4 regions of the Oryzibacillus soli genome follow, and region 4 is predicted to be linked to each of the others. Evidence: riboswitches for the same ligand, from Rfam matches in the RefSeq annotation. Region 4 holds a riboswitch; each other region holds the start of a gene.
The links. A riboswitch is a leader RNA that binds a small molecule or an ion and turns the genes downstream of it on or off. The one in region 4 is predicted to bind cyclic di-GMP.
Positions count from the first base shown of each region.

Region 1: linked by a shared signal. The riboswitch ahead of ACSEXW_RS22870 (C40 family peptidase) and the one ahead of ACSEXW_RS11825 (hypothetical protein) in region 4 are both predicted to bind cyclic di-GMP.
Region 2: linked by a shared signal. The riboswitch ahead of ACSEXW_RS03915 (glycosyltransferase) and the one ahead of ACSEXW_RS11825 (hypothetical protein) in region 4 are both predicted to bind cyclic di-GMP.
Region 3: linked by a shared signal. The riboswitch ahead of ACSEXW_RS06655 (pyridoxal phosphate-dependent decarboxylase family protein) and the one ahead of ACSEXW_RS11825 (hypothetical protein) in region 4 are both predicted to bind cyclic di-GMP.

Region 1 covers NZ_JBPPGJ010000020.1:26,340-31,790, forward strand. The annotation lists gene ACSEXW_RS22860 (CpaE/TadZ family protein) at 1-198, opposite strand, end outside; gene ACSEXW_RS22865 (CpaB family protein) at 195-899, opposite strand; gene ACSEXW_RS22870 (C40 family peptidase) at 1,058-2,008, opposite strand; cyclic di-GMP riboswitch class I at 2,107-2,197, opposite strand; gene ACSEXW_RS22875 (helix-turn-helix domain-containing protein) at 2,370-3,251, opposite strand; gene ACSEXW_RS22880 (ADP-heptose synthase) at 3,429-3,941, shown strand; gene ACSEXW_RS22885 (MerR family transcriptional regulator) at 4,028-4,396, shown strand; gene ACSEXW_RS22890 (thioredoxin family protein) at 4,399-4,710, shown strand; gene ACSEXW_RS22895 (DUF2238 domain-containing protein) at 4,739-5,389, opposite strand; gene hisJ (histidinol-phosphatase HisJ) at 5,425-5,451, opposite strand, start outside.
Region 2 covers NZ_JBPPGJ010000002.1:432,564-438,014, reverse strand. The annotation lists gene ACSEXW_RS03925 (FAD-dependent oxidoreductase) at 1-1,051, shown strand, start outside; gene ACSEXW_RS03920 (ferredoxin family protein) at 1,048-1,335, shown strand; cyclic di-GMP riboswitch class II at 1,469-1,552, shown strand; gene ACSEXW_RS03915 (glycosyltransferase) at 1,673-2,446, shown strand; gene ACSEXW_RS03910 (GGDEF domain-containing protein) at 2,446-2,949, shown strand; gene ACSEXW_RS03905 (hypothetical protein) at 3,003-5,451, opposite strand, start outside.
Region 3 covers NZ_JBPPGJ010000004.1:136,505-141,955, forward strand. The annotation lists gene ACSEXW_RS06650 (methyl-accepting chemotaxis protein) at 1-887, opposite strand, end outside; gene ACSEXW_RS06655 (pyridoxal phosphate-dependent decarboxylase family protein) at 904-2,562, opposite strand; cyclic di-GMP riboswitch class I at 2,645-2,732, opposite strand; gene ACSEXW_RS06660 (SLOG family protein) at 2,962-3,519, opposite strand; gene ACSEXW_RS06665 (hypothetical protein) at 3,598-3,813, shown strand; gene ACSEXW_RS06670 (GTP-binding protein) at 3,854-5,451, opposite strand, start outside.
Region 4 covers NZ_JBPPGJ010000007.1:254,557-260,007, forward strand. The annotation lists gene carB (carbamoyl-phosphate synthase large subunit) at 1-243, shown strand, start outside; gene pyrF (orotidine-5'-phosphate decarboxylase) at 256-996, shown strand; gene pyrE (orotate phosphoribosyltransferase) at 998-1,639, shown strand; gene ACSEXW_RS11820 (DegV family protein) at 2,242-3,096, shown strand; gene ACSEXW_RS11825 (hypothetical protein) at 3,177-3,413, opposite strand; cyclic di-GMP riboswitch class I at 3,478-3,568, opposite strand; gene ACSEXW_RS11830 (uracil-DNA glycosylase) at 3,646-4,212, opposite strand; gene ACSEXW_RS11835 (ABC transporter ATP-binding protein) at 4,342-5,103, shown strand; gene ACSEXW_RS11840 (efflux RND transporter periplasmic adaptor subunit) at 5,060-5,451, shown strand, end outside.

The sequences.
Region 1 (5,451 bases), on a different contig from region 4:
CTTGGAGCTCTTCAGGTTCAGGCATAAGTAGCCTACGGGGGTATCGGACCGCTCTGCCAGTCGCACCGCCGTCCCGAATGCCAATACCGTCGTGCCGATATTGGGAGTCGTCCCGGTAAACAGGATCGTCCGGCCTCTCGTCCCTTCCTCCGCTTCTCTCTGCACCGGGCGTCCTCCCGGCTGCCTTGCTCCGTTCATGGTCCGTCCCCCCTTCCCATTCCGCCGGAGGCCCCCTTCATGGCGATCACCAGCTTGTTGTTCTTGCCCCGGCAAGCCTCATCGAGAATCCGCCACTCCTCCTCCGTCAGGTTCAAGTTCAGCTGCTCCACGGCTCCGTTGGCATCCCGCCGGGAGGCATACATGGCCATCTGGTCGTTGGCCACCTTGGCCGCCAGATGGGGCTGCTTCGGATCGTCCACCTCCGTGTTGGCCGAGGACTTCACGGAGGCAACGATGATATCCTCCGGAAGCAGTCTGACGGTGCCGAGCTTCCCTGAGGCATACACCACCACAAGATCACCGGCCCGGATGCTTCCGGGAACGGACAGGAGGTACTCCTTCGGCACCGGAAACACGGCCTCGTCCGGTCCGGGCAGCAGACGGAAACGGTCCAGCTTCCAGCTCAATACCGGCTCCTCCGTACCCAGCGGAACGACAGCCTCCTGCCCCACCGCCTGGTCCAGATCGGTCAGCATCCCCTCCAGCATGCCTCCCCGTGCCACCGCCCGGTACTCCAGCATTTCCTCCCGAAGGGTGGCCCCCGTAGGGATAAACCGCTTCGGCACCACCACCTGCACCGTCTCCTGCAGCTCCACCTGCCGGATCAGCAGCTCGTACACGCCGTATACCAGCAAAGCGGCCATAAGTGCCGCCGCCAGGCTGATGCCCAAATGTCGCATCCTGCCCACTGCCCTATTCCTCCCTCCGGTTCAAAAACAAATAAGGACGCAAACCAGGCCGATGGCCTTCGTTTGCGTCCTTCGCATAACGGATCTTATGAGTGCTTGATGAAGATGTGCCTTATATTACCAGACGATTGGAAATTCCGTCAAGAGGATTATTTGGTGAAGGTGCCGCCATAAAGGTAACGGTACTCCCAAGTATTCCCCCCGATTGTGTCGATGCGCACACCACCGGATTCCGGGGAGTAGGTCTGCAGCATCTGCCCGTTGCCCAGGTAGATGGCCACGTGGGTGACGGTCTCTGTGGATTCGTCGATCCCGGCGTAGTCGGAAGCCTTGTAGCCCTTATAGGACATGAAGAACATCAGGTCGCCGCGCTTCAGGTTTCTCCAATCGGATGCCACCGGTCCCAAGCTCTTGACATAGTCGGCTTGTCCACGGGAATCGCCTGCGATCACTTCGCGGGTTATGTCCCAGAAGGACTGCTGCACGAAGTCGGAGCAATCGAAGGTAGAGGTGTCGAAGCGGTCGGAGCCGAATTCATACGGGGTGCCCATGTACGTCATCCCCTGGTTGATAAAGCTTTCGATACGCTCGTCCACCGGAAGATCCATTTTGTAAATATCGTTGTTGACCGTTATGTATTTAGTGCTGGAGCTGACATAACCGACGACGCCCTTGGAGTCCTGTGCCTTATACCAGCTGTCGTTCACCTTGGCCAGTATCAGCATATCCTCCCCCGTTGAGAGCAACCGGATGCGGTCCGCCGTAGAGCTGGGAGCGGTTCTGAAGTTGACCCCGTAGATGATCTTGGCATTGCTGATAACCTTTATGTATTTGGAGCTGGAGGATACGTAGCCCGTAACGCCCTGTTGGTCCTGAATGTTGTACCAGTACGGATTCGGCTGTCCGATGACAGTCACGATCTCGCCGGTCTTCAGATACCGGAGCAGGTTGCCGGAGGTGCTCGGTTGATCCCTGAAGCTGACACCCGACACGGCTTGGGCTTTGGTCGGAACGGAATCTTCGGCGTAAGCGGCTATCGGTGCGGCCACAGTGATGCAGAACAAAGCGGCTAACAACAGAGGAAGAATCCGTTTCATCATGATGCAATTACCTCCATAGGTATAGTGTGGAAACCGAAAAGGGGACAACCCTTCCTCTTATGCCGAGTAAGGTTGTCCCGCTGTACGGTCCCTACACTTTCGGCAGCTGGCTGGCATTCCGCGGTTCTCCGCAATTTAGCCCCTGTAGCTTTGCGTCACTGATTTTCATCAGGTTTGCCATTATCGAGGTCAGGTGGTTCGCTTTGGCTTCGTACCCTTATTATAGTTTGTGGGGGTCATAGCCGAATATAAGTCCCAGGGATGGTTTTGTCGGATTTTGGAGCATGCCCCGGGGACTATTGACGGACAGTCAGATTTTGGAGGGTTGACAGCACTTCGCGAACGCAAAAAAGAGGCCTTATCAGCCTCCCGCATCAAACTGCATCTTCTTCCGGAACTCATTGGGAGAGCAGCCCTTAAACTTCCGGAACATCTTGTAGAAATGCGCCATATTGGACATCCCTACCTCTTCTCCGATCTGGGCGATGCTCATGTCCTTGGTCAGGAGCAGAAGCTCGGCGCGCTTGATCTTCTTCATGATCACATAATCCACAAAGGACAGGCCCATGGTCTTCTTGAAAAACTTCACGAAGTAGTGGTAGCTCATATTCGCCAGCTTGCAGGCGTCCTCCACCTGAAGCTTATCCTCAATGCTGCTCTCGATATGATCCAGGACGGGTCGCAGTCTGAGAAGGTCCGTGTTCTCCCGGGTCGGCAGCGCCCGCCGGGTGTCCGCGCGCAGCAGGTTCAGAATGATGGTCTTGATCTGGATGCTGATGGCGATCTCATAGCCCTCCTGCTTGGTCTGGGACTCGCGGAAGATTTCCTTCACACACGCGAAAATACGCTCCCGGACCGCGTCGTCGCCCCGGAGGATGTAATTCAACCGGCTGAGCGGCGCTCCCGAATCCGCGAAGTAGCGGTAATACGGCAGCCCGCTGTGCTCGAGATGCTCCTGGATATCGAATTGGAACACAAGAAAGCTGGCATTGTCGCAGGGATAGTCCTTGTGAAGCTCGTTGGATCCGATCAAGAGCACGTCGCCGGTTTCCAGCACATGAGCCCTGTCATTGATGTAAAAGCCGAAGCGCCCCTTCAGCATGACGATGATCTCGACTTCCTTGTGGTAATGCCAGCGCGGAGGCGTGTTCGAAGCCTTCGGGGAGCCGGATCGGTCGGCGTCGAAGATCTTTACGGCTAGGAAAGGATGCTGGTACTGGATATTCTCACGATGGGACTCCATGGGTTCCTCCGTCGTCGGCGGCCCGGCCGCAGCACGTTTCGTTCTTCTGTCCGCATTGTACCATAATCCCCTCTCCCGATAAATCCGGGGCCGATGATTTTCTTGAGGGCCGAAGCCTGCTATAATAAGGGTCTAGTGTTGAAGTAACTATTGATGCAAGCCGGAGGATATGTGGATATGGCGCGGCGTTTTGTCACCGAAGCGGTAATGATCGCGATCTACGGGCAGCTGATGGTACCGAGCCAGCCTGTGGAATACGTAATGCCCTACTCCAGCCTGATGGAGCTCTATGACCTGATGGAGAGCAAGGATCCCATCATGAACCAAGAGGAAGAGGACCCTTACATCCGCAAAAATATCGAAGGCCTCGTCCGTTTCTTCGAGGACGCCTTGAATAAGAAAAAAATCGAGCGGGCCCTAGGCTCCCCCTGGAAGAAAAGCCCCTCGCTCCTGGTCAACGACAAGGTGTCGATCACGGTGGTGTATGCCCTCGAGAATGCGGAATACGGAGAAAAGTTCGATCCCATCGAGACGGATCTGATCCTGCTGGCGATCCGGGAGAAGGTACCTGTTCTGACCGACCAGTATGAATTCGTCGACAAAGTGATCGAGGGCGGGGTTCCCGTCCAAGTGTTCGATATCGAGGACTTTGAATATGCGGTGGAAGAGGATGTGCCGTTGGAGCATTGAAAAATTAGGCTGCTTGAAATCTTGACCCTGACATGGATGTCAGGGTTTATTATTTAATCGCGGCCTTATGAAGGAGGAGTGAAGGGATGAAAATCGGGGAACTGTCCCGGCTGACCGGCGCCAGCATTCGTTCGCTTAGGTACTACGAGGAGAAGGGCCTTATTACCCCCTACCGTATGGAAAACGGTTATCGGGAGTATAGTCCCTTCACGGTGGAGCAGGTGAACACGATCCGCTTCTATCTGGAGCTGGGGCTGTCTACGGACGAGATCGCCGGCTTCCTGCACTGTGTCCTGACCCGCCAGGAGGCGTTCTGCCGCGAGATTGTCCCCGTCTATCGGAAGAAGCTGGCCGAGTTGGAGGGGCAGATTTCCCTTCTCACCCGGATCAAATCCAACCTGGAGGACCGCATCCGCTATATTGCGGAACAAAATCCACAATTGCTGGAGGAATGAGCATGTCCATTCGGGAAGTCCACGATTCCAATTACCGCGAGGCCATTCCGGCGGAGGGCTTGGCGCTGCTGGATTTCGGCGCCGCTTGGTGCCCACCCTGCCGGGCGCTGCTGCCGATTCTGGAAGAGATCGACCGGGAGCTGGGAGATAAGGTTGCCATACTGAAGATCGATACGGACGATGCACCTGAAGCGGCGTCCGCCTACGGAGTCCTGTCCCTGCCGACGGTCGTCGTGTTCCGGGACGGCCAGCCCGTAGACAAGTTCGTCGGCCTCCGGTCGAAGGCGGCCTACCTGGCGTCCTTGGCGCGTTAAGGCGCTGACAGCCAGCAAAAACAACCCGTCATCCGCCCTCCGGCAGATGACGGGTTGTTCTTCTGTGAGCCAAATGAGACGCAGCCGCCGTCGCGGCCATCGCCAGAACGGCCCCGATAAGAGCGGCCTCCATATCATGGTGGCTGTCCCAGATGTCTCCCTGGGTGCCAAGGAACCGGGTGCCGATCTCCGGGGCCACGATGAGGGCGACCCACATCTCGATCAGCTCATAGAAGGCCCCGAAGGATAGGATGACGACCGGAGTCAGCCCATAGCTCCAGCCCTTCCTGAGCCCTGCGGCTCGGATGAAGAACTCCCAGGCCGGATAGGCGATCAGCAGTCCGAAGGAGAAGTGGACGACCCGGTCGAAGTTGTCCCGGTGGAAGCCGAACCATTCATGCATCAGGCGGTCGATCGGGGTCGTGTTGTAGGAGTAGTGGGCACCGTAGGTATGCAAGGCCACGAACAGGATGATCAGCGCATAAGACCGGTTGCTGAACCGGAACCAGCGGTAGGCTCCGCCCAGACCGGCGGCGGCGGCCAGAACCAGCAGGTTCTCCAGCCACCAGTTATACCAAGCGTAAGGCTTGATCAGCATCCACAGCCAGAAGACCGCGTAGCCTCCGATCATGGCCTGAAGAATCCGGTTCTTGCGGAACCGGCGCTCCGTACGGAACAATGCCCCCCACCTCCTCTCTCGAATACTCCGACCGGCTAACGCTCCGTGCGGGCCTTCTCCAC
Region 2 (5,451 bases), on a different contig from region 4:
GATGCTGAGCCACCGGAATGCGGCTTACAGCAGCCCATATAACTGCTTCACCGGCCTGCGGGCCAAGTTCGACCAATGGTTCGCAGAGAAGGCGGTAGCGGCAGGCGCACTGCCGGTCTACGAAACCTGCGCGGTCGACGTGATCCGGGAAGGCGACCGGGTGGTGGGCGTGCGGACGGACCGGGAGGACGGCGATATCTACGCCGATGTGGTCATCATCGCCGACGGGGTCAACTCCCTCCTAGGCAAAGCCATGGGCGTGCACCGGGAATGGAATCCGGACGAGGTATCTCTGGCCGTGAAGGAGATCATCATGCTCCCGAAGGAGAAGATCGAGGACCGCTTCGGGGTGGAGGGGGACGAAGGCGTCACCGTGGAGTTTATGGGCGAGACCTCCAAGGGGATGGCTGGCATGGGCTTCATGTACACGAATAAGGAATCGATCTCGCTCGGCATCGGCGTCATGGTCGGCCACCTGCGGGAGAAGAAGGTGAAGCCTCACGAGCTTCTGGACGAGGTGAAGAAGCATCCGTCCATCCGCAAGCTGATCCAGGGCGGCGAAGTGAAGGAGTATGCGGCGCATCTCATTCCGGAGGGCGGCTTCCACTCTATCCCGCCAATGTCGGGCAGCGGCTGGTGCATTACCGGCGACGCCGCCCAGCTGGTCAACTTCGTGCACCGGGAGGGCACGAACCTGGCCATGGTATCCGGCCGTCTGGCCGCTGAAGCCGTCATCGCCTGCAAGGCGAAGGGGGATTTCAGCGCCGCCGCCATGAAGCAGTACGATCAGGCGATCCGCGCTTCCTTCGTCATGGCGGACCTGAAGAAGTACAAGGGCATGCATAAGCTCCTGAAGGAGCAGGATCCGGAGCTGCTGTTCGAGAGGCTGCCCCGGGCAGTCAACCAGGCGGCGTATGAGATGTTCCTCGTGGACGGCGCCACCAAGGCCGAGAAGCAGAAGAAGGCTATGCAGCTGATCAAGCAAGCCGCCGGCGGCACCATGAACCTGGTGAAGCTGGGCGTCAAAGGATGGAGGTCGATCAACGGATGAGCCAAGCTGCCATTACGGATAAGCTGTTTTCAATCCGGTACAAGTGCGACGATGCGTCCCACCTGGCCGTGAAGAGCGCGGAAGTCTGCGTCCGCTGCACCGGCAAAACCTGCACCACCGTCTGTCCCGCCGAGGTGTACGAGTGGGATGCGGCGGCCAAGGTGAACCGGGTCGCTTACGAGAACTGCGTCGAGTGCGGCACGTGCCGCATCGCCTGCTCCTCGGACAACATCGAATGGCGTTACCCGAAGGGCGGGTACGGGATCACGTATCGATTCGGATGAGTCGATAGTCACGTAAATTATGGCCCCACTGTGAAAACAGTGGGGCTTTTTGTCCAAATATTCGGACATATAGTAGAAAAGGTCTATTGAGAACCGGGAAAATCATGAAATATAATGTAAATAAATGTAGATTACTGTAGATGGATGCGATGAGATTGAAGCCTTATCTGGGCACTTGGCTTCAATGGAGCAACTAGTGCAACCGGCCATTTCCTTATTTGGAATGGCCTTTTGCTGCGTTTTAACCAAATAATGGGATGACCCGGCTTTACCAGCTGATTGAACCGAACCGTTGTACGGATGGGCACCAGACAACTTAACCAAAGGGTGTGTGTACATGGATCTCAGCATTGTTATCCCCTGCTACAAGGAAGGCCGGGTATTGTCGGAAACGGTACGGTATATCAAGACGCTGGCGGAGCATACGCCGGAGATTGGAACCTTTGAGATCATTCTGGTCGTGGAAAAATCCGAGTCCGACACCCTGGCGGTCGCCCGGGAGCTTGCGGCTTCGAATCCTTGCGTCACCGTACTGGACAATGACCGGTGCTACGGCAAAGGCTATTCCGTTCGCCGTGGCGTACTGGCCAGCAGCGGCAAGATGATTCTCGTGAACGATGCCGACCTGCCTGTCCCCCTGGAGAAATATTTGGGGATCATGCTTTGGTTAAGCAAGAGCGAGAAGGTAGGGGCGGTCTATGTAACCGCATTTGGAGATAAGGTATGTTCGAGAACCAGGGGCTTCGGTCGATCTGCGATGACGCTGGGATTATTCGTTCTGCGCAAGCTGGTCTTGGGTCACCGGATATCGGATACCCAATTCGGCTGTAAATTGTATCATGGGGACCTGGCACGCCGTCTCTTTCTCAGACTAACGGAGACGGGATTTCTCTATGAGCTGGAAATGACCGATCTCATTGAGATGTCCGGCTACTTGATCGAAGAATGCTCCGTCCGGCTCACACATCTATCGGAGGAAAGCAGCGTCAATCTGCGGGCGGTATGGTCGTCCTTGATTGGCTTTGCGGATTATGCTCTTGTGAAGAGAAGAGCCATCAACAAGAGCCTGCGGTCCCCCACTACCGCTCTGCCGGTTGCGGAGCATAAGTAATGCGGCGGATATGGAGCAAGCTGTTCGGACTGCGGCCGGCAACCGCCATCTTCGACAGAGCGACCGGAACCTATAATCGGCACTATGCCGAGAAGATCTTCCCGGAACTGGCTGATGAGGCACGCAGAAGCGGGAAGCAGCTAACGATCCTCTTAATTGACTTCCGGGGGTTCCACCGGTGGAAGGAGAGATTCGGCAGAGCGAAGGGCAATATGATTCTCTCCAGGTTCGTCAAGGAGCTTCAATGGGGGCTTCAGCAGGAGGATCGGGTCTGCCGGCTGTCCGGGTACGACTTCATCCTGCTCCTACCGGATGTGGGTGCGGACCGTGTGCCGGAATATTGCCACCACATCTTCCAAGCGATCAAGCGGCTTCCTGTGGACATCGAATGGTCCTGTGCTGCCATTCACTGCCCGCCCGACAGCCGGAGCTTGCCTGAATTGCTGGAGGAGGCCTACGGAAGGCTTGCTCTACCTCCGCTGCACCGCGATGATCCCCGTTAAGAGATTCTGCGCCAGAAAAACGACAAAGCCCCTGCCAATGGCAGAGGGCTTTGTTATTTTCCTGGGGTTGACGGTCTGATGAGACGGTGGTAAACGAGCAGTCCGGCCCCGGCAAGATGAAAGAGAACGGAGACGATGAGAAACAGAATGTAAATTCCGTTTAACACGGGGTGAATGGAGATCCTTCCGGACGCGTCGTTAGATTCCAATTGAAAACCGTTGTGCAGCAGGTTCATGGAGAATGGCGTGGCTATACCGTCACCGTGCAGCTGCCAGATCGGATGATAGGCCTCGTTCGAAATAACATACCGGGCGTTGCGGGCACGGAAGCCATCGGCATCAACGGTTAGCTCGGGGGCAGCGGAGGGCTGCTGCACCTCGGCGGGAAGCATCGCGGTGCTCTCCAGCTTCACAAGATCATCCACGATGTAGAGTTGGGAGCTGCGCACGGTCAGCATCCCATCGAGGTCCTTGTTCCCGTTATAGAAGAAGCAGGGTTGCACCCACCCGTCTACGGGTGCTTCCGTCATCAGATAGAACCGGGTGGAGCCGGGCTTTTCGATAAGCTCGGTATATTTCGATTCCGCCAACAGTCCGTTCCCGTCTAAGAACATGAGCTTGGTATGCAGATTCTTCAGGTTTTCGAAGCCCGCCTCGGCTTGGAAAACGAGAAGCTGCCCCTTCTTCACGGGAATGCGGTTCAAGCCGATGATAAACCAGCGGGGACTGGAGGTGCGGGCGCTGCGGAAGCGGGCACCGTCTGCGTTGAAGCCGGCGGAATTCAAGGAAAGCGTCTCATGATTCATCATGTAGTAGGTCAGCAGATTCTGTTCCAGGTCAATCTGATTCTCCGGAACTCGAATCTCATCGTCACCTAGCACGTGAGCGCTTTTCAGCTGTGCCTGATTGGGTGCTGCGGATTGCACGGACATCTCGATCTTATAGGATCCTTGATGAAGCAGGACGGGCTTGAAGGCATATTCCTTCACATCCCAGCCGGGAAGCGCCTGATTCCGGAGACGAAGGAAGTAGTGGTTCTCTTCAACCTTCACCTCGTTGTAAAGGCCCTCCATGCTGCGATTCACCTGTACGGGTGCCGCCGCCGCAGGCTCCAGAACGACGGGAGCCCCTCCGGTCTCAGGAAGAAAGGAGATCCGGACCCGGCTGCCGTCTGGAATTGAACCGTTCAGTAAGAAGGAATACTTGCCCTCCCGCAGGATATCGATCGTCTTCGAGACCGTGCCGGACGTGACAGGGACGAAGGATTCCATCAAGGTATTCGGATAAGTCCGTATATCGGACATAGTGTCCAAGCGGATTGGGGAGTCCACGGTATAGTGCTGCGAGACCAGACTGATGTCCGCCTGAGAGCCTCGCAAACGCTGTGACAAGTCTTCACGGATCGTTGCATATTGTGCTGCAGGAATGGTGATGACGGCGTTGACCACATTCAAACCGCTCATGGGGGTGATGTCCAGCTTGCCGTTCAAGGGTAGTTCCCCCAGATCCACCCATACCAGACGGTTTTCAGAGCTGCGGGTATTCAAGCTCATCGAACGCCCGGTTGAATCGGCAACGGACAGGCTTCCCCCCGAAACGGACCGGAACAGCCGGATAAAGGTGCGATAGCTGGAGGAGCTATCGGCGGCTGCGGTTGGAACGGCCACCGTCAGCCGGTTCGGCACGACGGAAGCGGAGATGTCGCTGATCTGAAAATCATGGATGGTAAAGTAAATATTTTGACTGGTATCATCGGAGCTGAGAAGCTGAACCTCCATATACCGGGTATCCTCCGGAACGGCCGTATCGTTGTACATCCGGGCCTTGGTGAAATTGGCATCCGAGCTGTCCTTATTGATGTAGGCCACCTGGAGCTCCTCCAGAGCCTCGTTTAGAAACTTGACTTTAAAATGCATCTTCCCGGCATGAATACCGGAAACCACGGCTTCGATACGAAGGAACTGCGGCGCAGCTCCGTCAAAGTGAATCCGTTTGGAGTGGGCCGTCTGCCAAATGGCGGAGCCTCCGGAATACTTCGAGACGGTTCCGGACAGCACGGCATCCTCCTGGCCCGAGTCCGGAGTATATTGGAGCGAGAAGAGACTCGGATTATCCGGGACGAAGAAGTTGTCCCATAGGTCTTTTGTGGTGACAATCGGCTTTCCCTTGATCAGATCGGCTTTGTAGGAGGGCTCCGCTACCCGGCTGGAGGTGTAGGTATAAGCAATTCCTTCTCCATAGTCGTAATCCCATTCGTTGGTCTGAATATGGTTGGATTTGATGAGCCAGCTCCAGTCCGGTGTCTTCATATAGGTCTTCGCCCAGCCATTGTAGGGGTTTCCCGTGTTAATGACCTGGAAGGGAAAGGAGAAGAACTTCCTGTCCAATAAGGGGAAGGCCATATCATGCCAGCTGTCGCCCACGATCAAGTCTTGATCGGCGAGGGAGGGCTGCTGAAGCCTCTGCGGGGCCCAGACGAGAGCGGTCTCTTTGGTCTCCAGC
Region 3 (5,451 bases), on a different contig from region 4:
GCGCTGGATTCGCCGGCGGTCAGCACCAGCTGGGAGCTGGTGGACGCTATGTGCTCGGAAGCCGACGAGATCTGCTTCACCAGGCTCTGCAGATTATGTCCCAGACGGCTGAACGACGAGGCCAGCTTCCCGATCTCGTCCTCCTGGTTCACGGCGATGTCGACGGTCAGATCCCCGCCGGCCATCTGCTCCGAAGCCTGCATCAGACGGCGGATCGGCTTGGTGATTAGGCGGCTGATCAGGAAGGTGACGCCGAAGCCGATGACCAGAACCAGAACGGTGATCGTGGCCGTAATCCAAAATACCGTGCGGCTCGTACCGGGAACGACCGACGCATCCAGGTCGATGCCCAGAATGCCGGCCGCCTTGCCCTGCTTGTCCTTCAAGGGAAGGAAGATGGACTTATGAATGCCGTACTCGTCCTTGTAGATCGGGCTCAGCACCTCGACGCCCTTCTGCAGGGACTCCTTCATCTCGCCGGTGAAGGGGTAATCCGTGCCGAAATCCTCGTCCAGGCCCGTCAGGATCAGAATTTGCTCCTTATCCTGGCGGTTGGCCAGGATGTAGACATTTTCCAAGCCGTGCTTCTGCTTCAGGGCCTCCAAAGACTTCTTCACTTGCTGGTAATAGGGATGCTTGACCCCGTCGATCTCCTCGATGTGGCCCGGTATGGAGGCAACGGCTTCATCGGCCACGTGGATATCCGTCGCCAGCCGAAGGTCGAACTGCTCCAGGAGCCGGTCCGTTTGTTTGGTATTCACCATATACCCCGACAGGGCGAAGGCGGAGCAGGTCAAGAGCTGGAGGATGGTGACGCCCAGCATGATTTTCATAGATACGGATCTTCGGAATCCTCTCGTGATGGGGTTGTTCCATATGCGGTTCAAGGTATGATGGTCCTCCTTAAGGTGCGGTTGGAATCTTCAAGGCCGACAGAGCCTCGTTTACTCTGGACTTCAGGTAGCGGACGATCTCCGGGACGTGCTCCACCTCGGTGTACGGCGAGATGACGAAGATCTTGGAAGCCGATAGCGGCTGGTCCGGACCGTCCGTTGTGGGAACGAGCAGATGCTTCTTGGTATCGCCGAAGAACATCTTATCCCGATCCCGGCCCAAGAGCTCGAACAGCTCCTCGTTCAGCCGGTTGGTCTCGGCGATCTGCCCGGTGGAGCAGCGCCCGGCCACTTCGTCCGCGAAACGGGGGCCTACCGGCGCATACAGCCGGAACAAGGAGACGATGCCCGGATTATCGGCATTCACGAGAGTCAGCTCGGGAATCTCCCGGGCCACCTCTTCACGGATACGGTGGCTCACCTCGATGAACTGCGCCAGCAGTCTTTGGTAGCCCTCGATTCCGAATGCGGTCAAGGCGCTGTAAATGCTGACGGCGCTGGCCATCCTGGAGCATTCGAGCGTGTAACCCGTATGGTATTGGCCGTACCCCCGGTGTCCCACATAAGGCGTCTCCTCGGGCTCCAGATCCAAGAGCTTCAGATCCGATGCGTTGCGGACCATGAACAGGCTCGTCACGTACGGCGTCTGGCCCAGCTTCTGGAAGTCGAAACAGAGTGAATCAGCCAGGTTCAGGTGCCGGAGCCTGCGGTGAATGGCGTGCAGAGGCTTCAGCGCCGTAATAGGCAGCCCAAGCGGGTTACGGTCGAAGTCATACCCGTTGAAGAACGCGAAAAATCCGCCCAGCGCCGAATCGGCATGGATATGGGGATCAGGCAAGCCGTGGGCTTGTGCGATCTCACGGGAGACGGCGCTGACGCCCTGCACATCGTCGATGCCCAAGGCATCCGTCGTCCCCGTCGTGGCGACGATATAAGCGGGAATTCCGCCTTGGCGGATTACCTGCAGCAGCTTGTCCCGCAGATCATCCAGGTCCATGCTGCTGTCGCGGCGGGTGCGCACCCGGATCAGCCGATCCGTGCCGAGACCGGTGGCCTGGACCGATTTATAGAGGCTGTAGTGGGCCGCTTCCGAGCAGAAGGCGTACAGGTTCCGCGGCACTCCGGTCTGTTGAGCGTCCGGCGCAAGCTTGGCAATGGCCAGACGGAGACCTGTAAAGACCGCCCCTTGACCGCCCCAGGTCGTATAGCCGCCGCTTAGCATGGGGTCGTATCCGACCAGCTTGGACATCATGCCGATGACGCGCACCTCCGCCTCGGCTCCAGCGGGCCCGTAGACATCCCACAGGTTGTTCCCGTTCACCAGGAAAGCGGCCAGCATGCCGACGATCCCGGGAATGCTCGCCATGGGCAAAATGTTCGTCAAAAAATACTTCGTGTGGTATGGATGGTCATGAAGCAGCTCCAAGAGCTTCGGAACCACATCCTTCATAGGAGCGCCCGATTGGGGTATCGCGCTCTCCTGCAGCAGCTCCCGGTAAAAATGCTCCGAACGCCGCTTCGTTCCGGCCAGATTGACCCGATCCGGATTTTTCAACCGGTCGGCTCCTGCCAGGAGCTCCTCTAAGAGCTCCTGGAGCTGCTGGCGCCGGGAGGGGTCGCCGTCCGCACTGGGAAACCATTCTTGAACCCGATTCAAAGCATGGTTCACGTACATCTCTCCTCTTCTGTCTTTGTAGTGGGCTTGTAAGGGAAAGAAAAAAAACTGGAGCCGGATATGCCACAGTTCAGGAATGGGCAACTGGCTGACTTTCCCGACCTGCGGGAGTAGTCCCTATAGCTTTGCGTCCCTGCCTTTCGGCAGGTTTGCCGGTCACTATTCGATTCAGGTCCAACTTCATCCCCCAATAGGTAGGATAAAGGATGAACGATCTTTGTCACGCAAAAAATGTGTCTAAATTGGAAACTTTTCTGTAATTTGTCGTTTTTAACTCCCGTTTCCATGGGTAAGATTGGCTAATTCCCTGCAATCAGGCGATCTTGGGGTGCGACAAAGAGGACCGGACGCCTCCCTTCGGATGCATCCGGCCCCTGCCGGTCCCTTGTCCCTTTAATCCCAAGCCGGACGTTCCTCGTCCGCCGTATCCTGAAGGTCCTGCGCCGTAATCGTGATGATTCGGTAAGGCTCAATAGCTGCGTAACGCTGAGCCTCCGCACGGAGGTACCGGGGCGAGCCCTCCTTCTCCTCATCATACAGAAGCAAGAGGCCGTCCGTGTTGCGGAGCAAAAACCGGTCTTTGGCCTTGAACTGCCAAGGCCCCTCATACCCGCGCTTGGAGACGCAGGCCTTGTAGTCCGCCCGCGCGAGGAGGCTGCGGTACCATTCCTGCTTCTCCTCGCCCCAGTGCTCCTCCTGGTTCTCGTAAGGGGTGATCACCGCCAGCCGGAGCGCAGGATACTCCTCCCGAAGCTCCAGAGCGGCTTCGGCGGCCCACAGCTCCACCCCCCACTGGCCGCTGACCACCACCCATTCCAGGCCATCCTCCAGCAGGCCCCGGAGCACCTTGGCCACCGCCTTCTTAATAATCGGAATCCCTGGATGCTTCATGGAGTGGATCCCCAGCTCCGATGCCTTGTAGCCTGTGATCAAAATCCGTTCCAGCGACAATCCCCCCTTGTATTCGACACGGATACAGGTTAGCATAAGATGGTAAGTCTAGGAAACTTTGAAAAGGAGAATGCAACCATGGCACGCAACCGCAAGCTGATGACCGACGCCGATTTCCAGGAGGCTATGACCAAGCGGATCCCGATCCGGGTGTTCGAGGACGATATGATCGTGGATCCCAAAGGGCTGATCATCCGGTTCGACGATTCCGTCATCGTCGTACAATCAAGCGTAAGCGAAATTACCTACCATCAACGGAAAAAGTGCGAGTTCTTCGAAAACGAGAGGGACTAGCCCCGCGATTGCCCAGGGGCTCCTTCCGTCGCATGGCACGCTACAGAGCCCGTCGAACCGCCAATATATATTTGGACTGGTCGAGCGGATTCACTCCCCTCCGGGGCCGCTCCACATGAACCTCCGGCGGGCATTCCCGGTATCCACCGAACGATACGGACAGATGGCCCCTTCCCTTGGTCATGGAGCTTAGCCGCGCCGGAAAATCAAGGGAGGTTGCCACCGGGAGCATCCCGGTCAGCTCCAGCCGCTCCCCGCTCAAGACGGGGTTGTCGAATTCCCCCCTCATCAGCACCAGCTCATTCATCACCTTGCCTCCGGCCTCCTCCGGCACGGACAGGCGGAACCGGAGCATCGGCTCCAGCAGCTTGGTTCCCGTGCGCGCCAGCCCGTCCATGATGCCCATCGGCGTCGCCACGACGAAATCCAGCGGATGGGTATGCCACACGTGATGCTCCCCCTCCACCAGCGTCACCTTCAGATCCGTTACCTCCCAGCCGCGCAAGCCCTGCTCCAGCGCCTCCGGGACCCTGCGAGCTACCTCGTTCTGATAGCTCTCCAGAAGGTCTTCTTTCCGTACAATGGAGGCATATTGCAGGCCGCTGCCCCGCTCGCCGGGCTCGATCCGGAACCGGAGTACCGCCCAGCAGGGCTTGGGCATCGTATAGGCGATGAACCCGAAGCCGGCTTCGGCCGGCGTTTCCTTATAAATGACCGTCGGCTCCCCGAAGTCCACGTCCAGCCCGTAGCGGCTCTTCACCAGCTCCGTCAGGACCTCGATCTGGATCGGGCCCATGACCTTCAGATGAAGCTCCCGCTCCTCCTTCAGCCACTGGACGTCCAGATGGGGATCCTCATCCGCCAGCTCCCGGAAGGCGGCTACCGCCGCAGGGAAGTCCTTCTCCTGACGCCACTTCACCTGTACGGTCAGGAGGGGCACCGCCATCCGCCCGAGGTGCGGGATCCGCTCCGGACTGCCGAGAATGTCCCCTACGGCCGCGTGGCTGAAGCCGTACACGGCTCCGATGTCCCCGGCTTGCAGAACCCCGGCGTCCACGGATTTGGGCCCCTCCACCTTGCGGATCTGCGTGATCTTCTCGTCCAGCCCCCGGGTGTGGTTCAGGACGGAATCCCGGTTGCGGAGCACGCCGTCGTACAAGCGGACATACGCCACCCGGCCCATGGCCGCATCCTGCTCCAGTTTGAATACGACGCCCGACAACGGAGCGTCGGACGAGCCTGCCGGTGGCGGCAGCAGGGAAATGATGGCATCCATCAGCGGCAGGATGCCGATGCCTTGACTCGAAGCTCCGAAGAGAACGGGATAAGCTGTGGCTCGCTCCGCCGCGGGCTTCAGAACATCCCTCAGCACTTCTGGCGGCTGTTCTCCTTCCTCCAGCACCTTCATGAGCAGCTCCTCGTCCTGCTCCGCCAGGATCTCGTTCAGCAGCCTGCGGTATTCCGCCGCTTCCGGACAAGCCTCTCCCGAAGCCGTCGCCCCCTCGCCCATAAGATCGAGGACTCCCGTAAACCCATTTTCAACCCCCACAGGCGCCTGGATCGGCACCGCGGCAGGCGAGAGCAGCCTGCGGATCTCCGTGAGAACGCGCAGCGGGTCTGCGCCGATCCGGTCCATCT
Region 4 (5,451 bases):
AAGCTGTCCGAGGGTTCCCCGAACATTCTGGATCTGATCCGCAACGGCGAAGCCCACTTCGTGGTCAACACCTTGACCAAGGGCAAGACGCCGGAGCGCGACGGCTTCCGGATCCGCCGTGAAGCGGTGGAGAACGGCGTCGTCTGTATGACCTCCCTGGATACGGTCCGCGCACTGCTGCATACGCTGGAAGCGATCAACTTCTCCTCCAGCCCTATGCCAGCCAACGCGGTTCTGAGCTAAGGAGGCGCCGGAATGGCCGGAATCACACGTACGGATATGGCGGGCCGCATCATGGTGGCCCTGGATTTCCCGGACGCGGAGCAGGCCCGGGGGCTGTTGGAGGCTCTCCGGGGGATCCCGTGTTATATGAAGGTGGGCATGCAGCTGTTCTACGCCGCGGGTCCGGACTTCGTCCGCGGCCTGAAGGACCAGGGGTACAAGGTATTCCTGGACCTGAAGCTGCATGACATCCCCAACACGGTAGCCGGCGGAGCGGAGAGCATCGCCCGCTTGGGCGTGGACATGTTCAACGTCCACGCGGCTGCCGGGCGCGCCGCCATGCTGGCCGCGCGCGAGGGGGTGGAGCGTGCCGCAGGCCGGAGCGGCGGCACGCTGGCAAGGCCCATGCTCATCGCCGTCACCCAGCTGACCAGTACCGGTCAGGCTATGATGAACGATGAGCTCGGTATTCCCGGCACCGTCGAGGATACGGTGCTCCGGTACGCCGGCCTGGCGAAGTCGGCCGGGCTGGACGGTGTCGTAGCCTCCCCGCTGGAGGTCACGGCCATCAAGTCCGCGCTCGGCGCGGGCTTCGCCACGGTGACGCCGGGCATCCGCCCCGCCGGAGCCGAGCAGGGGGATCAGACCCGCGTGATGACGCCGCGGGATGCTTTTGCCCAGGGGACGGACTATGTGGTGATCGGACGGCCCATTACGGCGGCTGCCGACCCCCGTACCGCCCTGGAATCCATACTCGAGGAGCTGAATGCGTAAGATGAGCAAGCTGGATCAATTGGCCGGACAGGTGGCCGAAGCGCTGCTTAAGATCGAAGCGGTAGCACTCCGTCCGGAGCAGCCGTTCACCTGGACCTCCGGCATCATCTCGCCGATCTATTGCGACAACCGGCTGACCATGTCGTTCCCGGAGATCCGCAATCTGATCGCAGAGGGCTTCGCCGCTCTGGTGCGCGAGCTTCACCCGGATGCCGAGGTGATCGCGGGCACGGCAACGGCGGGCATCCCCCATGCCGCCTGGGTGGCGGACAAGCTGAATCTGCCCATGATCTACATCCGCGACAAGGCTAAGGGCCACGGCAAGCAGAACCAGATCGAGGGAATTCTGAAGCCTGGTGCCAAGACCGTGGTTATCGAGGACCTGATCTCCACCGGCGGAAGCTCCCTGAAGGCAGCGCTGGCCGTGAACGAAGCCGGCGGACATGCCCTGGGCGTGCTGGCTATCTTCACCTACCAGCTGGAGCAGGCGGAGGCCGCGTTCCGCGAGCGGAATATGCCCTTGCACACGCTGTCCAACTATTCCGCGCTCATCGAGACGGCCGTCAAGCTGGGCCGTATCCGCGAGCAGGACGTGGAGCTCCTCCAGTCCTGGCGGAAGGACCCGCTGGCGTTCGGCAAATAAGCATCTGTTTCTAGGAAAGCCTGTCACCGTGGATGGTGGCGGGCTTTTTATTTTTATTGGTCGATCGGGCAAGCCTTTGGCGCAGGCCAGCAGTTTACTGCTCGCATACGGCTTGCTTGTTGTTGGGTGCGGTAGTGGTTGCAGTAGCGATCGCGCTTGCGTTCGTTTACGCGTTCGCTTTTGCGATACCTGTGACGCTCGCAACCTTCTTCTAACGGTTCTGAGCGGTGCTATTTTACCTGTCGAGGCAGGTCTGGATGGCTAACGGTTCTGTAGAGCGCTATTGGCTTAATAAGCGGGATCAGACCATCCTCATCCCATATATAAGCGCTGTAGCATCCGTTAGTAGGTGAATATGCCTCCAAACGGGCAAATAGCGCTTCTGGCAACCGTTACCTATTCCTCGACGGGTTCATACCCGATATGGGGACCTCCGGCTCTGATAGGGGGAGTTCTAGGGGCATCTTGCGTCTTCGACCAGATTTTGCCGCTGCTTGTCTTCCCAAAGCTGACATGGCGCCGTTATAATGGAGGGGTCGGATGATTTCCTTACAATGGCTATCTACGAAATCATGCATATTCATCCAGAAGGAGAAGGTAACATGTCAACCATACAGATCATGGCGGACAGCACCTGCGACTTGACCCCGGAGCTGATCGAAGCGAATGGGATCCGGATCATTCCGCTTTATGTGGTGTTCGACGATCGCACCTACCGGGACGGAAGAGACCTTACGACCGGGCAGCTGTACGACCGGGTGGCGGAGCTGGGCTCCTTGCCCCGGACCTCTGCGCCGTCACCGGCGGATTTTGTCGAGGTGTTCCAGCCCGCGGTTGCAAGCGGCTGTTCCGTCGTTTATATCAGCATCTCATCGGAATTATCGTCTACGTACCAGAATGCCTGCATCGCCGCAGCGGAATTCCCGGAGGGCGCCGTCCAGGTGGTCGACTCCCGTAATCTCTCCACAGGCATCGGCTTGACGGTTCTGAAGGCCGCCGATTATGTGCGCCAAGGCATGACGTCCGCCGTGGAGCTGGCCGCCCGGCTTCGGGAAGACACTGCCCGGGTGGAGGCGGAGTTCGTCATCGATACCTTGGATTATCTGCACAAGGGTGGAAGGTGCAGCGGCACTCAATTGTTCATCGGGAGTCTGCTCCGCATCCATCCGGTGATCAAGGTGACGGACGGCCGGATGATCGTGGCAGAGAAGCTTCGCGGCCGGATGGATAAGGCGGCCGCCGGTCTGCTTGACCGGGCGCTGGAGCATCGGGACCGGATCGACCGGACCCGGGTGTTCGTCACCCACTCCATGGCCCCGGATACGGCGCAATGGCTGAAGGAGCGGCTGGAGCAGGAGCTCGGCTCCGCGAATGTTATCGTCACCGATGCAGGCTGCGTAATCTCCAGCCACTGCGGACCGGGGACCGTGGGGATCCTGCTGATGATGAAGCAGTAAGCCCGTCACTCCGGAACAGAAGAAGCCTCCCCCTACTCATCAGATGGTGAGTAGGGGGAGGCTTCTTCCATGAGAAACGATCACGACGGAATCTTCAGCATGTTCTTCCTATATTCCCCGCAAGCCAGACAAGTCTTCACATCCAAGCAAGTGGGGTGAAGCGGGCCGGTGAAGCGGCCGCAATAAATCGGCGTCTTAAAATCGTGGTTCGAAGAGATCCGGACACAGTGCTCGCATCCGCCGATAAGCTCCATGGTGAGGGTGTGCTTCTCTTTCTTCAATTCCAACATTTCATCCATCAGCTGTTGCTCGGTCATTCCAGTGGCTCCCCCTGTCGGTGTAATCGGTCGCTGCCCTTAGGGGCGCTGTCCGCAGCACCGTAAGGGTAACCCGGCTATCTTGGCACTGGTTAGTGCTTTAGACCCGTGGCTTTGCGCCCTGAACCTTTCGGCTCAGGTTGCCTTTTTCCTGAACGATCCATCAATATAGTTCAAGAATAGCATCCGATTTCCTGCTATACATGAGTCTTAACTCCCACTTTTTGTCGAATCATTCCAAAAATAGCTTAACCAACTGCCAATCCTGCAGAAAAAGGGGATACAAATTGGGACGTCTCCGGACCGCAAGCGGATGATATGTCACGGCAACGGTCTGACTGCCGATCTCATGAAGCTTCCCGCGCAGACCCTTTACCTCCGCCTCTGTATCCCCGCAATAAGCGCGAAGCGCCACATTCCCCATACAGAACAGCAATTTGGGCTTCCGTGCGGCCAATTGATCCTCGAGATACGGCAGGCAGGAGGCTCTTGCCGTTTCTTTATCATAAGCGCGGACAGGCCGGCACTTCAGCAGATAAGTGACGAACAGGTCCGACTGCCGGAAGCCGGTTTCGTGCGCGGCTTGCTGCAGCGTTTGCCGGGTTCCGCACACAAAGGCCTCGCCCTCCGGAGTCTCTCTGGCCCCGGGGTTGTCCAGCAGGATGTATACCGGTGCCTCCGGATTGCCCTCTCCCCAGATGATTCTCTTCCGCTGTGCGGCCAGCGCGCAGCGGACACAGCCTTCGGCCGCAGCCGGGACCAACGCTTCCGGCCAGACGGAGGGTACGAACGGTTCCATACGGATTCCTCCTCTTGTTTTTTTCTACTATTCCCCATTGAAGAAAAATCTTTGGACATTCTTGTAACTTAATTCCAGCTGGATACGTCTATTAATCGTATAGGAGACAGATAGAGGGAGAGTGAACGGATGGGGATATGGCCCAGCTTCCCAAAAAAAACGCCCGCCGCCCGTGCGGACGGAGCCGCCCCAGGAGCTGAACCGTCAGAAACGGAGCCTCTGTTGACAGTTAGCGGGGTCGAACGCGGCTTCCAAACCGCCGGCCGACGCATTCAGGTGTTGAAGGGCATCGATATGACCCTACACCCTAACAGCCTGGTCATGCTGCGGGGAAGATCCGGCTCCGGCAAGACGACGCTGCTGAATCTGATCGGAGGGCTCGATCAGCCTGACCGCGGAACCATATGGTTCAAGGGCCATCCGTTCCATGAATGGACGGATGAGCAGAGGACGGAGATCCGCCGCAGGGAGATCGGCTTTATTTTTCAATCCTATGCCTTGCTGCCGCTCTTGTCCGCTTATGAGAACGTCGAGCTCTCCTTGCGGATGGCCGGGGTGCCGAGGAACCAATGGAAGGAGCGGGTCCGCCATTGTCTCAGTCTCGTCGGATTGTCCGGACGGATGCATCACCGTCCCTTCGAGCTGTCCGGCGGCGAGCAGCAGCGGGTGGCCATCGCCAAAGCGATTGCCCACCGCCCGTCGCTGCTGCTGGCGGATGAGCCGACGGCCGAGCTGGATTCGCAGATGGGCGCCCAGGTCATGGGCGTCTTCCGGGACATCGTCCGGGAGGAGCGGGTTACCATCTGCATGACGACACACGATCCTACGATAATGGAGGTTGCGGACCATGTCTATGAAATGGCGGACGGGCGGTTCCAAGGGATCGCCTAAGCCGAAGGTGCTGCTGGCCGGGATGGTGGGGCTGGTGCTCTTGGCCGGCTTGACCGGCTGCGGCTTGCTGCCCCAGGAGGAGGCGGAGGAGGCATTGCCCACCATCAATCCCCCGAAACTGTCCAAGAAGCCGGAGTACCCGGTCCGGAAGGATACGCTCTTCAGCAAGGTCCGAGGCTCGGGGAAGCTGATGTCCATGAAGGAGGAGGACGTTTACTTCCTGGAGGAGAACAAGCGGATCAAGGAGATCTATGTCAAGACCGGTGACCGGGTGGAAGCCGGACAGCTGGTGGCGGAGCTGGATGTCACGGATCTGGAGAGCCAGCTCCGCCAGAAGAAGCTGGAGAG